Regions from separate parts of the Pectobacterium parmentieri genome, predicted to be linked through region 1. Evidence: predicted binding sites of a transcription regulator. Region 1 holds the regulator's gene; each other region holds the start of a gene.
What was found. The regulator PhoB, encoded in region 1, activates phosphate uptake and scavenging genes when phosphate is short. The targets are predictions, from matches to a motif close to CTGTCATAAAACTGNCNNAT.
Positions count from the first base shown of each region.

Region 1 (5,611 bases):
TCACGCTGCTTTTCTACCACCCGCAGAATCTCACGATCTTCAACGTTACGCAGCGCCGCATCATCAATCTCACCCGCCTGATGCTGAAGGCGTGCTTGCTTAATCGCTGCTGGACGTAAAAAACTGCCGACGATATCGGCACGGAAAGGGGATAAAGTGTTCGCCATCTGTCGCTCCTGACATGTTGCCAGCACTCGCCTTCAGGAAAGAAGCGTACTGGCAGATAGTTTCAATGTGAAATATTTGCCCAGAGGGATAGTTACATTTAATCTTATTTAGCCATCTGGACGTCCAAATTTAACAATATCGTGTCACGTGGCGAATCGCAGGGCAATAGAAGAATTTTCACGGCACGTGAAAAAAATTCATGTTCCGTGAAAATAGCGCAAATCCATGATAAGAAGAAAAGTTATTCAGGCAGACCAATCTGCTGGCGCGCCTGACGACGCGTTGCTTCCGGCAGCGGCAGATAGCCATCTTGATTCACCAGCGATTGTCCCGTTTCGGACAGCACGCGTGCCAAAAATGCCGCCGTCAGCGCTTCCAGCGGTTGTCCGGGCGCTTTGTTGACATAGATGTAGAGATAACGAGTGTAGGGATATAAACCGCTGCGGATATTTTCAGTCGAGGGGGAAATGTAGTCGGTGCCTTGTGCGGCTAACGGCAACATCTTCACACCGCTGGTACGAAAGCCCACGCTGGCATAACCAATCGCATCCGTTGATGCTGCAACCGCCTGCACAACGGATGCCGAACCGGGTAATTCATTAACTTGAGGAAGGAAGTCACCGCGGCATAGTGCTTTTTGTTTAAAGAACCCATAGGTTCCCGAAGCAGAGTTCCGCCCATAGCGCAGTAACGTCCGTTTCTCCCAACTACCGCGTAAGCCGAGGTCACCCCACTGTTTTATCGGCTGGTGGTTACCACAGCGTTGCGTAATCGAAAAAATGGCGTCCAACTGTGACACGTTCAGCCCAGACAGAGGGTTATCCTGATTTACCAACACGACGAGCGCATCCATCGCCACCGGCACCGCCAGCGGTGGGTAACCGTAGTGCTGAACAAACGCCTCAATTTCGCTGGCCTTCATTGCCCTGCTCATCGGCCCAAGTTGCGCGGCACCCGACGCCAGAGACGTCGGCGCAGACGATGAACCGGCAGCCTGAATCTGTAAATTCACGTTCGGATAATGCTGGCTGAAATCCGCCGCCCAAAAGGCCATCAGGTTAGCCAGCGTATCCGACCCCGCGCTGGAGAGGTTACCTGCCAGCATCTGACGAGGCTGCGCGGAGCAAAACGCACTAAGCAGCAGTAAAAAAGCGCCCGCAATATGTATGGCGGATATCATAAATAACGTTTTCCGTCAGGCCGAAGGTTTCGCCATATTTTCAGCCAGAGAGGTAGGGACAATCAACCGATTTGGCAACGTAAAGACAAAACGCGATCCCAGACCGTCCTCACTCATGATCTCCAAGCGGGAATCATGATGGCTGAGCGCGTGCTTAACTATCGCCAGCCCCAGCCCGCTGCCTCCCGTCTGTCGCGAACGCGCCTTATCCACGCGATAAAAACGTTCAGTCAGGCGTGGCAAGTGCTCGGCTGCAATCCCCGGCCCGTTATCGCTGACCTGAAATTGCGCCCCCTGTGGGATCTTCTGCCAACAGACCTCGATACGCGTTCCCTCTGGCGTATGGTTGACCGCGTTATACACCAGATTGGATACCGCGCTGCGCAGTTGTTCTTCGTTACCAAACACCCGGAGGTTTTCATTCACACGAAAGACGATCTCATGACGCCCCTGGCTCAAGGTCTGCGCTTCACGCTGCAATACGCGTAGCATCAACGGAATATCGACTTTTTCATTCAAATCGATTGCCGTCGCCGCTTCAATCCGGGACAGGGTAAGCAACTGTTTGACCAACCCGTCCATGCGCCGGGTCTGTTCCTGCATGGTATTCAACGCCTTCCCGCGTAGCGCCGCATCCAGCGTTTCTTCCTGCATCATTTCCAGATAGCCCTGCAACACCGTCAACGGGGTACGCAACTCATGGCTCACATTGGCAAAAAAGTTACGTCTCGCGCCTTCGAGCTGGTGCATTTGCGTAATATCACGCACCACCATCAGCAGTTGCCCTTCGGAATACGGCATCACGCGGAATTCAACATGGTGAGAATTATTCAACTGCAACGTGAGAGGACGGCTAAAGTCTTGCCCTTTCATGTAATTAGTGAATTCAGGATAGCGCAATAAGTTGAGGATATTCTGACCGTTATCCTCCGGCCAACGGAAATTAAGCAGGTGCTGCGCCAGGTGATTACACCAGAAGATCGTTCCCTCTTCTGTGGTGATCACCACCGCATCCGGCAAGGATTCAGCACCGCTGCGAAACCGTTTGATCAGGAGCGCCAGCTCCCGGCGTCGGCGTCGATTACGCAACTGCATCTGATAGAGCCCGTAAAACAGCGGCTCCCAGCTCCAGCGACCGGGCGGTGGCGTCATGCTGCGGTCAACCCACAGCCAATAAGAAAGTTTAAGCTGGTTATAAAAATTCCAGCAGAGTAAGCCTAATACGGCGACCAGCAAAAACCAGGGCAGATAGCCAAAAATCAGCCCCAGCAATAAAGCAGGCAAACAAAAAAAAGCCAGCTCCAATGCCAGCCTTTTCCAGGATAAACGTTCTAGCACGTTAGTGTTTCTCCGGTTACGATCACCTCAGTAACGCGTTGAAAAACGGTAGCCCGTTCCCCGAACGGTTTGCACCATTTTGTCATGTCCGCTGGTTTCCAGCGCTTTACGCAGGCGACGAATATGGACGTCGACAGTACGATCCTCAACATAAACGTTAGTGCCCCACACGTGATTCAGCAACTGTTCCCGGCTATAAACACGTTCAGGATGTGTCATAAAGAAATGCAGCAGTTTAAATTCCGTCGGCCCCATATCCAGCGCGTGCTCTTCAGTTGTCACGCGATGAGAGGAAGGATCGAGACTCAGACCACGCATTTCAATCACTTCTTCCACTGCCATCGGTGAAATTCGGCGCATCACAGCTTTAATTCGCGCCACCAGCTCCTTAGGTGAAAACGGCTTGGTAATGTAATCATCCGCTCCCACTTCAAGCCCGCGCACGCGGTCTTCTTCTTCGCCACGCGCGGTCAACATCATTACCGGAATATCACGCGTCAGCGCCTCGCGCTTCATATGCTTGATGAATTGCAGGCCCGATCCTCCTGGCAGCATCCAGTCCAATAACACCAGCTCTGGGAACGGTTCCGACAATTGCGTTACCGCACTGTCATAATCTTCGGCTTCCACTGGTTGATACCCATTTTGTTCCAGTACAAAGCAAACCATTTCACGAATTGGTGCTTCATCTTCCACGACTAATATGCGTTTTGCCATTGTTAATCCTGTCGTTAATCATCGTCGCTGTTAGCAGGCGAAAAGCATTATGCGTCAGTTTTATGACAGATTTATGAAAAACAAACCGCCCTCATCGCACGATGTTACAGTGCGTACATCCGATTTTTCGAACCGCTTTCCAAACTCGCGATCCCAGCGCGACAGCCATCATCCCTGCTATATATAATCATGGCATTACGATGACAAAACACCATAGCAACGATGCACCGTGCCACATAATGGATAATGATAACGTCATCCAACGCCACGCGGCATGAAGATCGAGAGAACACGATGCGCATTATCCACACCGCCGATTGGCATTTAGGGCAATATTTTTATACCAAAAGTCGCGCCGCTGAACATCAGGCGTTTCTTCACTGGTTGATCATTCAGGTAGAGCAACATCACGTCGATGCCATTATCGTAGCTGGCGATATCTTCGATAACGGCTCGCCCCCCAGCTATGCGCGTGAAATGTATTATAGCTTTGTAGTAGAACTACAGCACACAGGCTGCCAGCTCATCATTCTTGGCGGCAACCACGACTCTGTCGCCACGCTGAACGAGTCGCGAGATTTGCTGGCCTGTCTGAACACGCGGGTGATTGCCTGCGCCAGCGACGATCCAGCCCAGCAAGTGCTTCTGCTGGAAAACCGCCAGCAGCAGCCCGGCGCCCTGCTCTGCGCCATTCCCTATTTGCGCCCACGTGATGTGCTAACCAGCAAAGCCGGACAATCCGGTGATGAAAAACAGCTAGCACTACAGGAAGCGATTACCGCGCATTATCAGCAGTGTTATCAACTGGCTTGCCAGAAGCGAGACGAGCTTGGTCTGCCGCTACCGATTATTGCAACCGGGCATCTGACGACGATTGGCGTAACCGCCTCGGAATCCGTGCGCGATATCTATATTGGCACCCTCGATGCTTTCCCTGCTCAGGCTTTCCCGCCTGCGGATTATATCGCTTTGGGGCATATTCACCGCCCGCAGCGCGTGACTAAAAGTGATCACATTCGCTATAGCGGCTCCCCAATCCCACTGAGTTTTGATGAACTCGGCAGCGAAAAATCCGTTTGTCTGGTCAGCTTTATACCCGATGCACCGCCGAAGATAGACACGCTGCCTATTCCCGTGACTCAACCGATGCAGTTGATTAAAGGCAGCCTGAGCGATATTGAACAGCAACTGGCCACCTTCCAGAACTATCAGGGCGATAAACCCGTGTGGTTGGATATCGAGCTCAACACGCAGGATTATCTGAGCGACATGCAAAAACGCATTCAGGCGATGACAGAACACCTGCACGTTGAGGTACTCCTGCTACGCCGCACGCGCGAACAGCGTTTGCAGGCTATTACCCGGCAGGACAAGGAAACGCTGAACGAATTGAGCGTACATGACGTTTTTGAACGTCGTCTGGCAACGGAAAAAGACATGGAAAACGGTCGCCAACAGCGCGTTCGCACGCTGTTTAATCAGGTTATTAATGAACTAGAAAATAGCGAACCTGCCAAATGAAAATTCTCAGTCTGCGCTTAAAGAATCTCAACGCGCTGAAAGGCGAATGGAAGATCGACTTCACAAAAGAGCCATTTTCCAGCAACGGCTTGTTTGCCATTACCGGCCCAACCGGCGCAGGAAAAACCACGCTGTTGGATGCCATCTGTCTGGCGCTGTACCATGAAACACCTCGCTTGGGTCTGCTTTCCGCCAGCCAAAATGATCTGATGACCCGCGACACGGCAGAATGTCTCGCCGAGGTAGAATTTGAGGTGAAAGGCGTGGGATACCGCGCCTTCTGGAGCCAACGTCGGGCGAGAAATGTCCCAGACGGCAATTTACAGTCCCCCAAGGCCGAGCTCGCACTCATTGAAGGCGGCAAAATCCTGTGTGAAAAGCTCAATGATAAGAAAGAGATGATCACACAACTCACCGGGTTAGACTTTGGCCGTTTCACACGTTCTATGATGCTGTCGCAGGGGCAGTTTGCCGCCTTCCTCAATGCGAAAGCCGACGACCGGGCGGAACTGCTGGAAGAGCTAACCGGCACGGACATTTACGGCCTGATTTCCGAGCACGTCTATGACAAGCACAAACAGGCAAACATCGCGTTGAGCACGCTACAGGCACGCGCATCAGGTATTCAGTTGCTGACCGATGAGCAGCGCCAGCAGGTGGAAGTCCAGCTTGCCGAACTGACCCAGC
Region 1 is NZ_CP015749.1:508,156-513,766, reverse strand. Features, by position in the region: gene A8F97_RS02160 (cobalamin-independent methionine synthase II family protein) at 1-167, opposite strand, end outside; gene A8F97_RS02155 (PstS family phosphate ABC transporter substrate-binding protein) at 410-1,348, opposite strand; gene phoR (phosphate regulon sensor histidine kinase PhoR) at 1,364-2,686, opposite strand; gene phoB (phosphate response regulator transcription factor PhoB) at 2,714-3,403, opposite strand; gene sbcD (exonuclease subunit SbcD) at 3,698-4,924, shown strand; gene A8F97_RS02135 (SbcC/MukB-like Walker B domain-containing protein) at 4,921-5,611, shown strand, end outside.

Region 2 (5,611 bases), 1.4 Mb from region 1:
ACTACATTTGATAAACTATTGAAGGCAGAGAGGCTTATCACCTCTCCGCCCCGATACGACGTGTTATTCCGCGACGTATTTCCAGAACCTGATAGCATCATCACGCTCTGGTAACCCACGAGACGGTTGTCGATACAATAATTAGTACAGCGCTTTGCCGTTGCTGTCTTTTACCTGGGTTTTCCAGGCTGCACGGATTTGCTCAACCACTTCTTTTGGCAGCGTGGCGTAATCCAGCGCTTCGGCTTGCTCACCGCCTTTCTTGAACGACCAGTCGAAGAATTTCAACACTTCAGCACCCTGCTCAGGTTTCTCCTGTTTGGTATGAACCAGGATGAACGTGGTGGAGGTGATCGGCCATGCATCAGCGCCTTTCTGGTTGGTCAAATCCTGAGCGAAGGACTTGCTCCAGTCGATCTCTTTAGCCGCGTTGCTGAAGCTTGCGCCAGTTGGGCTAACCGCTTTGCCATCGGCAGAAATCAGTTTGGTGTAAGCCAGATTGTTTTGCTTGGCATACGCATATTCTACGTAACCGATAGAACCAGGCAGACGCTGTACAAACGCAGCGATACCATCGTTACCTTTACCGCCCAGACCGGTAGGCCAGTTCACGGTAGAACCTGCGCCAATCTTCTCTTTCCACTCTGGGTTCACTTTTGCCAGGTAGCTGGTGAATACGAAAGACGTACCAGAACCATCAGCGCGACGAACCACAGCGATATCCTGATCCGGCAGCTTGGCGTTCGGGTTCAGTTTGGTAATGGCCGGGTCGTTCCACTTTTTGATGTTGCCCAGGTAGATATCACCCAGTGTTTTACCGTCCAGCGTCAATTCGCCAGATTTAATACCAGGAACGTTCACTGCCAGTACCACGCCACCGATAACGGTTGGGAACTGGAATAAACCATCCTGTGCTAATTTATCGTCAGCCAGAGGCGCATCAGAGGCACCGAAGTCTACTGTTTTAGCGATAATCTGTTTTACACCGCCAGAAGAACCGATCCCTTGATAGTTAACTTTATTACCGGTTTCTTTTTGATAGGAGTCAGCCCATTTAGCATAAACAGGCGCAGGGAATGTCGCACCGGCACCGGTGAGGTTAGCAGCAGCAAAAGCGGAAACCGCTGTCAGAGAAAAGGTTGCCGCAACAACACTGGCAAGAGTGGTACGCATCAGTTTCATAATCCCTCCTGTGGGATATTCGACGTGTCGACGTAGAGCCGTTATCAAATCAGAGTTATCAAATCAGAGTGTAGTTTGCAGGAGGAAAAATAGGACAATTTGGTGACAGTAAAATGTACAGAATATGACAGTTTTATTACACCGAAATACAAACAAGACTTCCTCTCACTGATCCGACCTGGTTTTTTCCTGTTATACCGAGCAACGTCGGATATTCCTTTCCGCTGTACAAAATCTGTAACAATCATGTTTTACGGTAAGCCCTGTCTTTTAGCACGTTAGTTTTAATTTTTTGGATATAACAACGTTATATTCTGATTATCTGATGGTATTTTCAAAAAAAAACCTGACAATGACGATGTGAATGAGTCAAAAAATCCAAATAGAAAACGAGAGACGTGCGTGCGTTATGACAGTTGCCATGTTGGCATTAGCCATAAGTGTTAAATAGGAGATCGACATTGAAAAGAAGAGCCTTCATACAATCTGCGGCACTCCTGCCGCTCGCCATGCAACTTCCTGTTCATGCTGGCACCGCCGATCTATGCATAAGCCAACCCGGCAATGACGATAAAAGAAAAAGGTTATCTATCGCGGTAATCAGTGACCTGCATATAGATAACGATGATTTACTCTCATCATTTAAAAAGGCATTAAATAATATAAAAGAAAAAAATAAAATATCTAACATCATCATCCCAGGAGATATTAGTGACAGACATGAATATATAAGTAAAGTCATGGGTGCTGTAGAAAACACGTTTCAAGGTGGAGATGAGAAGATAATAGAAATATTAGGGAATCATGATGTTAGAGGCCCTGATAGTAAATCATGGACTAAAGATCCCGATAAAGAAAACCCTTACTACAAATTTATTATAGAAAAATATAAAAAAATGAATGCTAAAAAAATAAATCATAAAAAAAAGCATGCATGTTTTGATATTTTTATTGGCGACCATCATTTTATCGCACTGAACACGGATAGAGGTCTAAAGGATCAGGCCTACTACGATGATTCAACATTAGAATGGTTCGAAAAGAAAGTCTCTGAAAAGGTCAAGGGTAGGAAATTTGTTATATCTCATCAACCACTTAATGACACACACTGGCGCTCTAATTTGTTTGGTGGGTTTGGGGAACAGGATGAAAAAATAAAAAGTATATTATCAAAACACCCAAAAACCGTTGTCATATCCGGTCATATCCATAATGGATTCGGTGTTTTAGAGGCCATGCAAAAAGAATTCGGCACCCTAATTGAAATCCCCTCATTCAATAGAACGGAAAATGGATTAAGGGAGAAAGGCTATGGTTTTATTCTACAAATAGAAAGTGATTCCATTACATTTGAAGCATGGAATTTTTTAAAAAACCAGCACTACCCTGAATATGACGTAAAAATAACTGACCACGCGGTCTCTTCTATCTTAGAGAAAAAGCAAGAAAACGAAGAATGTTACAAGAGCCTGGTTGCAGAAAATTATCCTTGGGAGAAAATAGCAGAAGATAATGATGGCGGAGATAACATAACCGAAGGGCAAGAACATTTTGGCTTAAGGCGGTTGTGGCCTAATTATAAGTGGGAGCAGTATTCATCCGATCCCTTGTTGAAGCAAACTTACTAGCGCAGCCCTCCCCAGAATGGTCAGTAAAAAAACGCTGACCATTCTGGGGGGAGATTAGAACATGAGCCCCATCTTGGCGATACCCACGCTAACGCCCCCAATCCATTATTGCCAACGACGGAAGATCAGCGATGTGTTAATGCCGCCAAAAGCGAAGTTATTAGACTGAATATAATCTGTCTTAATATGGCGTGGCTCACCCATGATGTAATCCAACTCGCCGCAATCTTCCGCAGGTTGCCGTAGATTAAGCGTCGGCGCAAACCAGCCTTCACGCATCATCTCGATACTCATCCATGCTTCGAGCGCGCCACAAGCACCCAGCGTGTGACCGAAATAGCTTTTTAGCGACGAAATTGGGGTGGAGTTACCGAACACAGCCGCGGTAGCCTGACTTTCTGCAACATCCCCTCGATCGGTTGCCGTACCGTGGGCGCTAATATAGCCCACATCGCTGGGTTGCAAACCCGCGCAGCGCAGCGATCCTTCAATACAAATCTGCATAGTTTCACGCTGAGGCTGCGTAATATGTGCCGCATCACAGTTGGTGTAAAACCCAACCAGTTCAGCATAGATTGTCGCACCACGCGCCACTGCATGCTCAAGCTCTTCCAGCACTAACGTACCCGCCCCTTCACCGATAACCAAACCGTCGCGACTGGCGTCAAAAGGAGACGGCGTAGTCTCCGGCGCATCATTGCGTTGGCTGGTGGCAAACAGCGTATCAAATACGGCAGCTTCTGACGGGCAAAGTTCTTCCGCACCGCCAGCAACCATCACCGTCTGATAGCCATGACGAATCGCTTCCCAGGCATAGCCAATCGCCTGGCTCCCCGATGTACAGGCGCTGGATGTCGGGATCACTCGGCCACGCAGCCCAAAAAACAAACCGGCATTCACCGCCGTGGTATGCGGCATCATCTGCACATAGGTCGTACCGGTAATATTATTGGTGTGCTTTTCTGTCAGCATGGTGGCGAATTCGCTCACCGGCCCCGTGCTCCCTGTTGAAGAACCGTAAGCAATACCGGTTTCGCCATTCGTCAGCACCGGATGACCAATCAACCCCGCCTGTTCCAGCGCCAGCTCGGTGGCGCGTGTGGCCATCAGAGATACCCGCCCCATCGAACGGATGCGTTTACGCGTGTAGTGTTCTGGCAGACTAAAGTTATCAATCGGCGAACCCAACTGCGTATTCAGGCCATCGTACACCTGCCATTCGGGCATCTTACGAATGGCATTACGACCCGCACGCAAACCGTCAGAAACGCTTTCCCAGGATTCACCGAATGCGGTGACCCCGCCCATTCCCGTAACCACGACACGGCGCATCACAGCATCCCTCCATTAATAGAAATGACCTGACGCGTCACATAACTCGCGATATCAGACATAAGATAGCTCGCCAGCCCGGCAACTTCTTCCGCCTGCCCCATGCGTTTCATGGGGATCATCTTCATTGCTTCTTCAATGGCGACCGGTTCCATTTGAATCATGCCGGTATCGATCAAGCCGGGCGCGATACAGTTAACCGTTATTTTTCGTTTCGCCAGTTCGATAGCCAGCGCTTTCGTTGCACCAATGATGCCTGCTTTCGCGGCGCTGTAGTTAACCTGTCCCCGATTCCCCATGATCCCGGAAACCGAAGACAACGTGATAATTCGTCCGCCGTTACGCAGGCCAATCATCGGCATCACACAGGGATGGATCACGTTATAGAAGCTATCGAGATTGGTGTGGATCACGCTATCCCAAGCCTGCTCGTCGAGGGCAGGAAAAGCACCGTCACAGGTGATACCGGCATTACTGACCACGCCATAGTAGGCACCGTGCACCTCAATATCCTGTTCAATCACGGTGCGACACGCTTCCCGATCGGCAATATCGAAACTGACAATACGGCCGGAACCGTTTTGCTCCATAATCTGGCGTAAGGTTTCTTTAGCCCCGTTTTCATCACGGTGATAATGCACCACCACGGTAAACCCCTCTGTCGCCAGACGCAGTGCAATGGCTCGACCGATCCCTTTGCTGGCACCGGTCACTAACACAGAACGCGTTATGCTTGTTCTCCCGGTTTTCATAATAGTTTTTCCGGCTGTCATAATAGCTTTCCCTGTTCTAAAAGTGTTTTCAACTCATTATCATCGGGTTGATAGGTGTTCAGCCGACCAGAGGCATACTTCTCGCCATCGATCGCTATCTCACCCTCAAAACTACCGACTTTATCATCACGCATCAGTAGCGTGACGGTCACATCGAGCAAGGCACCGGCAGGGAAAACATCCTGCTTACAGTGATAACCCCGCCCGCCGAGCAACATACCGGGGCGCGGCTTCTCATGTAGCTCGCGGCTCTGGCGCCCGTGCCAACCAGACCAGACTCCGATCGTTTGAGCAATAATTTCGATACCAAACCAGGCTGGCAGATGTCCCTGCGCATTCAGAAACGGTGCCAAAATACTCTCGCGGTTGACCGCCACACGACAGTGCGCGTGTTCATCATCAACGTGCAACACTTCAGCCACCAGCACCATCGGGGCGGAATGGGGCAGATAATCTGCCGCAGCCAGATATTCACTCATGATCCCTCCCCAAAATCAGACACGTATTATTGCCGCCAAACGCAAAAGAATTGGACAGAATCACCGGGCGGGCAAGCGGCGCGGGTTCATGGAGCAGACCACACGGTGGCAGCGATGCATCGGGGCAGCTACGTGAAAAATCCTGCGCAGGCAACGGAAGATCCCGCGTAAGAAGCAGCCAGCAGAGGACAGCTTCACTAATACCGGCGGCACCCAG
Region 2 is NZ_CP015749.1:4,092,503-4,098,113, forward strand. Features, by position in the region: gene pstS (phosphate ABC transporter substrate-binding protein PstS) at 142-1,182, opposite strand; gene A8F97_RS18545 (metallophosphoesterase family protein) at 1,644-2,810, shown strand; gene A8F97_RS18550 (beta-ketoacyl-ACP synthase) at 2,916-4,142, opposite strand; gene A8F97_RS18555 (3-ketoacyl-ACP reductase FabG2) at 4,142-4,873, opposite strand; gene A8F97_RS18560 (hotdog family protein) at 4,912-5,394, opposite strand; gene A8F97_RS18565 (beta-ketoacyl-[acyl-carrier-protein] synthase family protein) at 5,387-5,611, opposite strand, start outside.
Region 2: pstS (phosphate ABC transporter substrate-binding protein PstS) is a predicted target of PhoB. The motif match lies at 1,305-1,324, and genes of this name have one in related genera.

Region 3 (5,611 bases), 970 kb from region 1:
TATTTCAGCGCATCATCGTACAGCGCAGGATCTTTGCGCCGCAGGCGCTCGCCGTCCGGCCCAGCCTGTTTCGGGCCTGGGTAAAGCGGGTTCACGCGCGAAACCGGACAGTACGTGGTACAGACCGTACACTTGATGCAATCCTCAAAACTGTTATCGCTAAGCAAGCTCATAGATTGCCCTCCTTCAAAATCTGTTCGGCAACATGGAGCGCACTAAGCAAGGAAACCCCTGCGCCACATCCCTGCACAATGGGGTCGAAACCTTCCAGCACCGCGCCAATCGCATACAGATTGTTGACCGTTTCTCCCCCGATACGCGGATGCAGATGTTCATCGACAATCGCACCAAATTGCATATAGGGCTGCGGCGAAAACACGTCCTGCTGGCTCCAATCCTCACGCTGTTCAGCAAACCGAACATCCAGCCCAAAGACGGGTTCGGTCACCCGATCGAACTGTGTCACCAGCCCGTTACTGAAGAAACTTCCGCTCGCCAATACCGCATGCTTCGCCCGCAGCGGAATATCACGGTGATGGTGGCTATGGACTGCGATCTCCTGCGGCGACAGCGATGCGCGCACCGCGCGATCGCCCGGCATCACCATGCCACCCAGTTGTCGGAAACGCTGTGACAGCGCCTGATGTAACCGTAGCCCGAGTACCGACGGCGGTAATGTCGGTAACAGCAGCACCGGTTTACCTAACGTATCAGCCAGTTCACGCACGATCTCAGGGCGATCCAGCCCCAGACAGGCGGGCATGATGATGGCATCGTTACCGTTGGCCAGAAGCGATAACTCTTCCACCAGCGCCGCGCGATTTTCCGGTCGATCGAGCACACGGGCGATATTTACTGCACGGAATTCGCTGGGGTTTTGCCGTAACCGATCCAGCACGGGCAGCTTGAGTTCATCACTACGTGCCGCGATACCCTGCGTCTGAAGCGTGCCAGCAACAATACGGGACTGAAAATCCAGAAAGCCTTCAATACCGGCAATGAGTGGGTTGTCACCAAAACAGGAATCCGGCAGGCCACGCGTGACGCCGTCAACCGGGCTCAGCCAGCATGCACGAAATTTACCTAACGGCGTCATACGCCAGTGATTGTGCTGATGGTCGCCCAACAGGGTGATATTGCAGCGATCCAGCAATGCTTCCACCTGTGGTAACAAGGCCGATACCGCTGCCGCGCCCATACGGGAATAAGGATGATGAGGAGCCTGACGCGCCAACTCGTCCAGTGCCGCAAGCGGCTGGCTAACGGGCTGCCCGTCAGGAAGATCGGAAAGTAAATCCAGCGCGCCGGACGAAAAATGCAGTGCATTCTGCCCTGCGCTAACAATCGCGCAGCGTTTTCCCTGCTCCGATAAACGAATACCGCAGGTCAGCCCCGCCAGCCCGCCACCAATAATCACAACATCATAGCGCATGACGATCCTCCTGACTGTCGCTGGCTGTCAGACCACACAATCCCTGATAAATCCAACTGGTAAACTCGCTTTCACGCAGCGCATTGCCCCACGCAATCGGGCGAATCCCTTTCCAGCGTTCGTTCAAAAACTGGCTGAGCTGCGTGAGCGACTGTTCCGGCGTCGCGGTGCCCAAACGGCATAGCAAGCCTGCCGCACGGCAGGCGCACAATTCCCCCTGACAGGTGCCCATACCGACACGAGTGCGCCGACGTAAATCAATCAGGTTATTCACCTGCAACGACTCCACGGCGTAGCGCACTTCACCCGCCGTCACCGCTTCACATTCGCACACCAGACTACGGTCCAGACGTTCACCGGACAGCATTCTTCCAGCGCGTTCGCCGTGGCGATAAATCGCCGAACCGCGCAGTGGCGCAGAGAGCGGTTTTGCCGCAGGGTACGCTGATAAAGCATGAGGAGCGGTTTTCACCTCCTCCAGTGACTCAGAACCGGGCAGCGGCGTCTGTGCCGTCGAACAGGCAACGTTATGACCCAATTTTGTGCAGATAGCGTCCGTCACCCATTCCGCCATCAGGCGGTAGGTCATCAGCTTGCCACCGGTGATGGTGATAAATCCTTCCAGTCCGTCGCGGCTGGCATGGTCGAGCAGCACAATGCCGCGGCTCACGCTACGCCCGCTAGGATCGCTATCGTTGGCAACCAGCGGACGGACGCCCGCATAGGCACGTAGAATTCGCGTGCTTGCCAGCGACGGTGCCAACATTGAGCCTTCCCGCATCAGCGTTTCTACCTCGGCAGGCGTCACCAGCATATTGTCGATCTGATCGTAGTCGATGTGAGTTGAAGTAGTGCCAATCAGCGAAATGGTATCGCCCGGCACCAGAATGTCGGCATCGGCCGGTTTACGGCAGCGGTTGATCACCATATTGTTGATACGGTGCCCAAGAATCAGCAGCGCACCTTTTGCCGGGAACATGCGCACGCGCAGATCGGCATATTCCGCAATGTGTTGCCCCCAGATACCGCCAGCATTGACCACCACCTGCGCATATATTTCTGTTTCTACACCTTTTTTATGGTCGAAAACGCGCACGCCGGTAATACGATCGCCCTGACGAATCAGCCCGATAACTTCATGATAGGTTAGGACTTCCGCGCCGTGTTCACAGGCATCAATCATATTGGCCGCCGTCAGGCGAAAAGGATCGACAGAGCCATCCGGCACGCGAACCGCACCAATCAATGTAGGGTTTGCCGCCGGCTCCAGCCGCAGCGCTTCCTGCGGGTCAAGCGCCTGCGCGCCAATCCCCGCCTGCTGGCAAGCGGTAATGAACTGCGTCTGCCAACCGAGATCGTCTTCCGGCAAGGTGATAAACAGACCGTCGGTTGGCTCAATGCAATGGCGGGCGATCCGCCGGAGGATCTGGTTCTCTTCAATACATTCACGGGCAGACTCGCCATCGGTTACCGCATAGCGGGCACCGCTGTGTAATAAGCCGTGATTACGCCCGGTCGCTCCGGTCGCAATATCATAGCGTTCAAGCAACAGGCAGCGCAGCCCACGCAGGGCACAGTCCCGTGCCGTACCCGCCCCCGTCGCCCCACCGCCGATGACAACCACGTCAGTTTCACGCCAGTTCCCAGTATTTTGCTTCATGTTCTCGCTCCAGGCGGAGGATATAGAGGGTATATATGTTGCTATTGGGACACAAAAAGGAGGGTTAATGTTTGATAAAGAGCAAAAACGAGCACTAAACGAAAATAAATGCGAGTTTAAAAACAATAAGTGTGATTTACATCACTAAAACCGCACTGTGGAATTTTCCTATTCTGTTAACATGAGCGCAAAAATCGTCACAGTTTCATAAAAGTGTAACATTAGCGTCATGAATCACACTCATTTGCACGCTATCCCCTTACAATAACGTTCGTAATAGAACAAAAAAGCTATCGTTTTTTTTCGCATTGGAGATATCTATGCTGAGTATTTTTAGGCCCGCCGCCCACCAGCCACGCGTGTCGCAGGATCGTGTCGATCCCCTCTATCGCCGCCTACGCTGGCAGATTTTCATGGGGATCTTTTTTGGCTACGCCGCCTACTATCTGGTACGTAAAAACTTCACACTGGCTATGCCTTACCTGATTGAGCAGGGCTTCTCGCGTGGTGACCTTGGCTTTGCGCTGTCCGGTATCTCTATCGCCTACGGCTTTTCCAAATTCATCATGGGTTCGGTATCTGACCGTTCCAACCCACGGGTTTTCCTGCCTGCTGGTCTGATTCTGGCGGCTGCTGTCATGCTATTCATGGGCTTTGTACCGTGGGCAACCTCCAGCATTGCAGTCATGTTTGTCTTACTGTTCCTGTGCGGTTGGTTCCAGGGAATGGGCTGGCCACCGTGCGGGCGCACCATGGTTCACTGGTGGTCACAAAAAGAACGTGGCGGTATTGTCTCCGTATGGAACTGTGCCCATAACGTCGGTGGAGGGCTTCCGCCTCTGCTGTTCCTGCTGGGTATGGCCTGGTTTAACGACTGGAAAGCCGCACTCTACATGCCGGCCTTCGCCGCGATCCTGGTTGCGCTAATCGCATTTGCCCTAATGCGTGATACCCCGCAATCCTGTGGTCTACCGTCAGTCGAAGAATACAAAAACGACTATCCGGTTGATTACAATGAAAAAGACGAAGAAGAACTGACGGCTAAGCAGATTTTCATGCAGTACGTTTTCCCGAACAAGCTGCTGTGGTACATCGCTATCGCCAACGTCTTCGTTTACCTGCTGCGTTACGGCATCCTCGACTGGTCACCGACTTACCTGAAAGAAGTTAAACACTTCGCACTGGATAAATCGTCCTGGGCTTACTTCCTGTACGAATATGCGGGTATTCCAGGTACGCTGCTGTGCGGCTGGATGTCAGATAAGGTCTTCAAAGGCAACCGTGGCGCAACAGGCGTGTTCTTCATGGTACTTGTCACCATCGCCACCGTCGTTTACTGGATGAACCCAGCCGGTAATCCGGGTGTGGATATGGCGTGTATGATCATCATCGGCTTCCTGATTTACGGCCCGGTTATGCTGATTGGTCTGCACGCGCTGGAACTGGCACCGAAGAAAGCGGCCGGTACCGCAGCGGGCTTCACTGGCCTGTTCGGCTACCTCGGCGGATCCGTTGCCGCCAGCGCCATCGTTGGCTATACCGTTGACTTCTTCGGTTGGGACGGCGGCTTCATGGTGATGATCGGCGGCAGCATTATGGCTGTACTTCTGCTGATTGTTGTTATGCTGAATGAGAAAAAGCATAAAGCTGAGTTAGCTAATCGCGCCTAACAGTTGACGTGTGTTTTCTGCGCGGCGTACCTGCTACGCCGCGCATCATCCAACCCCACCGCCTCACCCAGCACGTCGAGATCGTCCTTGGTGATAAGTTACTTCAGAAACAATTCCCGCAGGTAATTCGGCACCGCGCTGTCCGCGTTAGAACCAATCACTTCGCGATCCGGCAGTAAATTCTTCAGGCGCTGATGCGCATTCTGCATGACGCAACCTTTACCCGCCATCGACAGCATTTCATAGTCGTTCATGCCATCGCCAAACGCTACGCACTCTTTGAGCGAGAAGCCGATAATCTTCGCAACCTGCTCCAGCGCATGGCCTTTAGACACGCCGCCCGCCATTACTTCCAGACAGGTGAGCGTCGAAAAGCTCACGTTGACCCGATCGCCCCAACGCGCGTTGATCGCTTCTTCCAACGGCAGCAACTGTTCATGGGAATCGCAGGTAAAGAACACTTTGCTGATGCCATCGGTCTCAAGCAGTGCGGGTTCAAACAGCTTGTATTTAAAGATCGACTCTTTGAAGAAACGCTCTTCTTCAGCACGCGGACGGTTCATAAACCAGTCATCATCGCGGTAAACGTGCGTCAGCATATCGGGATTCGTGTGTACGACGCTGTAAAGGTCGCGGGCAATATCCTGATCCAGGTTGTGGCTGAAAATCAGTTCGCCCTGCGAGTTGTGAACACGCGCGCCATTCGAGGTAATCATAAACGCGCTGATGCCGAGATTATCGCGGATCTGCGCGACATCCATGTGGTGCCGTCCGGTAGCAAACACAAAGTGAATTCCTTTCTCCGTCAGCAGCCTGAGGGTTTCTTTCGCATACGGGGACAGCGAGTGG
Region 3 is NZ_CP015749.1:4,566,345-4,571,955, reverse strand. Features, by position in the region: gene glpC (anaerobic glycerol-3-phosphate dehydrogenase subunit GlpC) at 1-173, opposite strand, end outside; gene glpB (glycerol-3-phosphate dehydrogenase subunit GlpB) at 170-1,432, opposite strand; gene glpA (anaerobic glycerol-3-phosphate dehydrogenase subunit A) at 1,422-3,092, opposite strand; gene glpT (glycerol-3-phosphate transporter) at 3,413-4,762, shown strand; gene yigL (sugar/pyridoxal phosphate phosphatase YigL) at 4,861-5,611, opposite strand, start outside.
Region 3: glpT (glycerol-3-phosphate transporter) is a predicted target of PhoB. The motif match lies at 3,295-3,314, and genes of this name have one in related genera.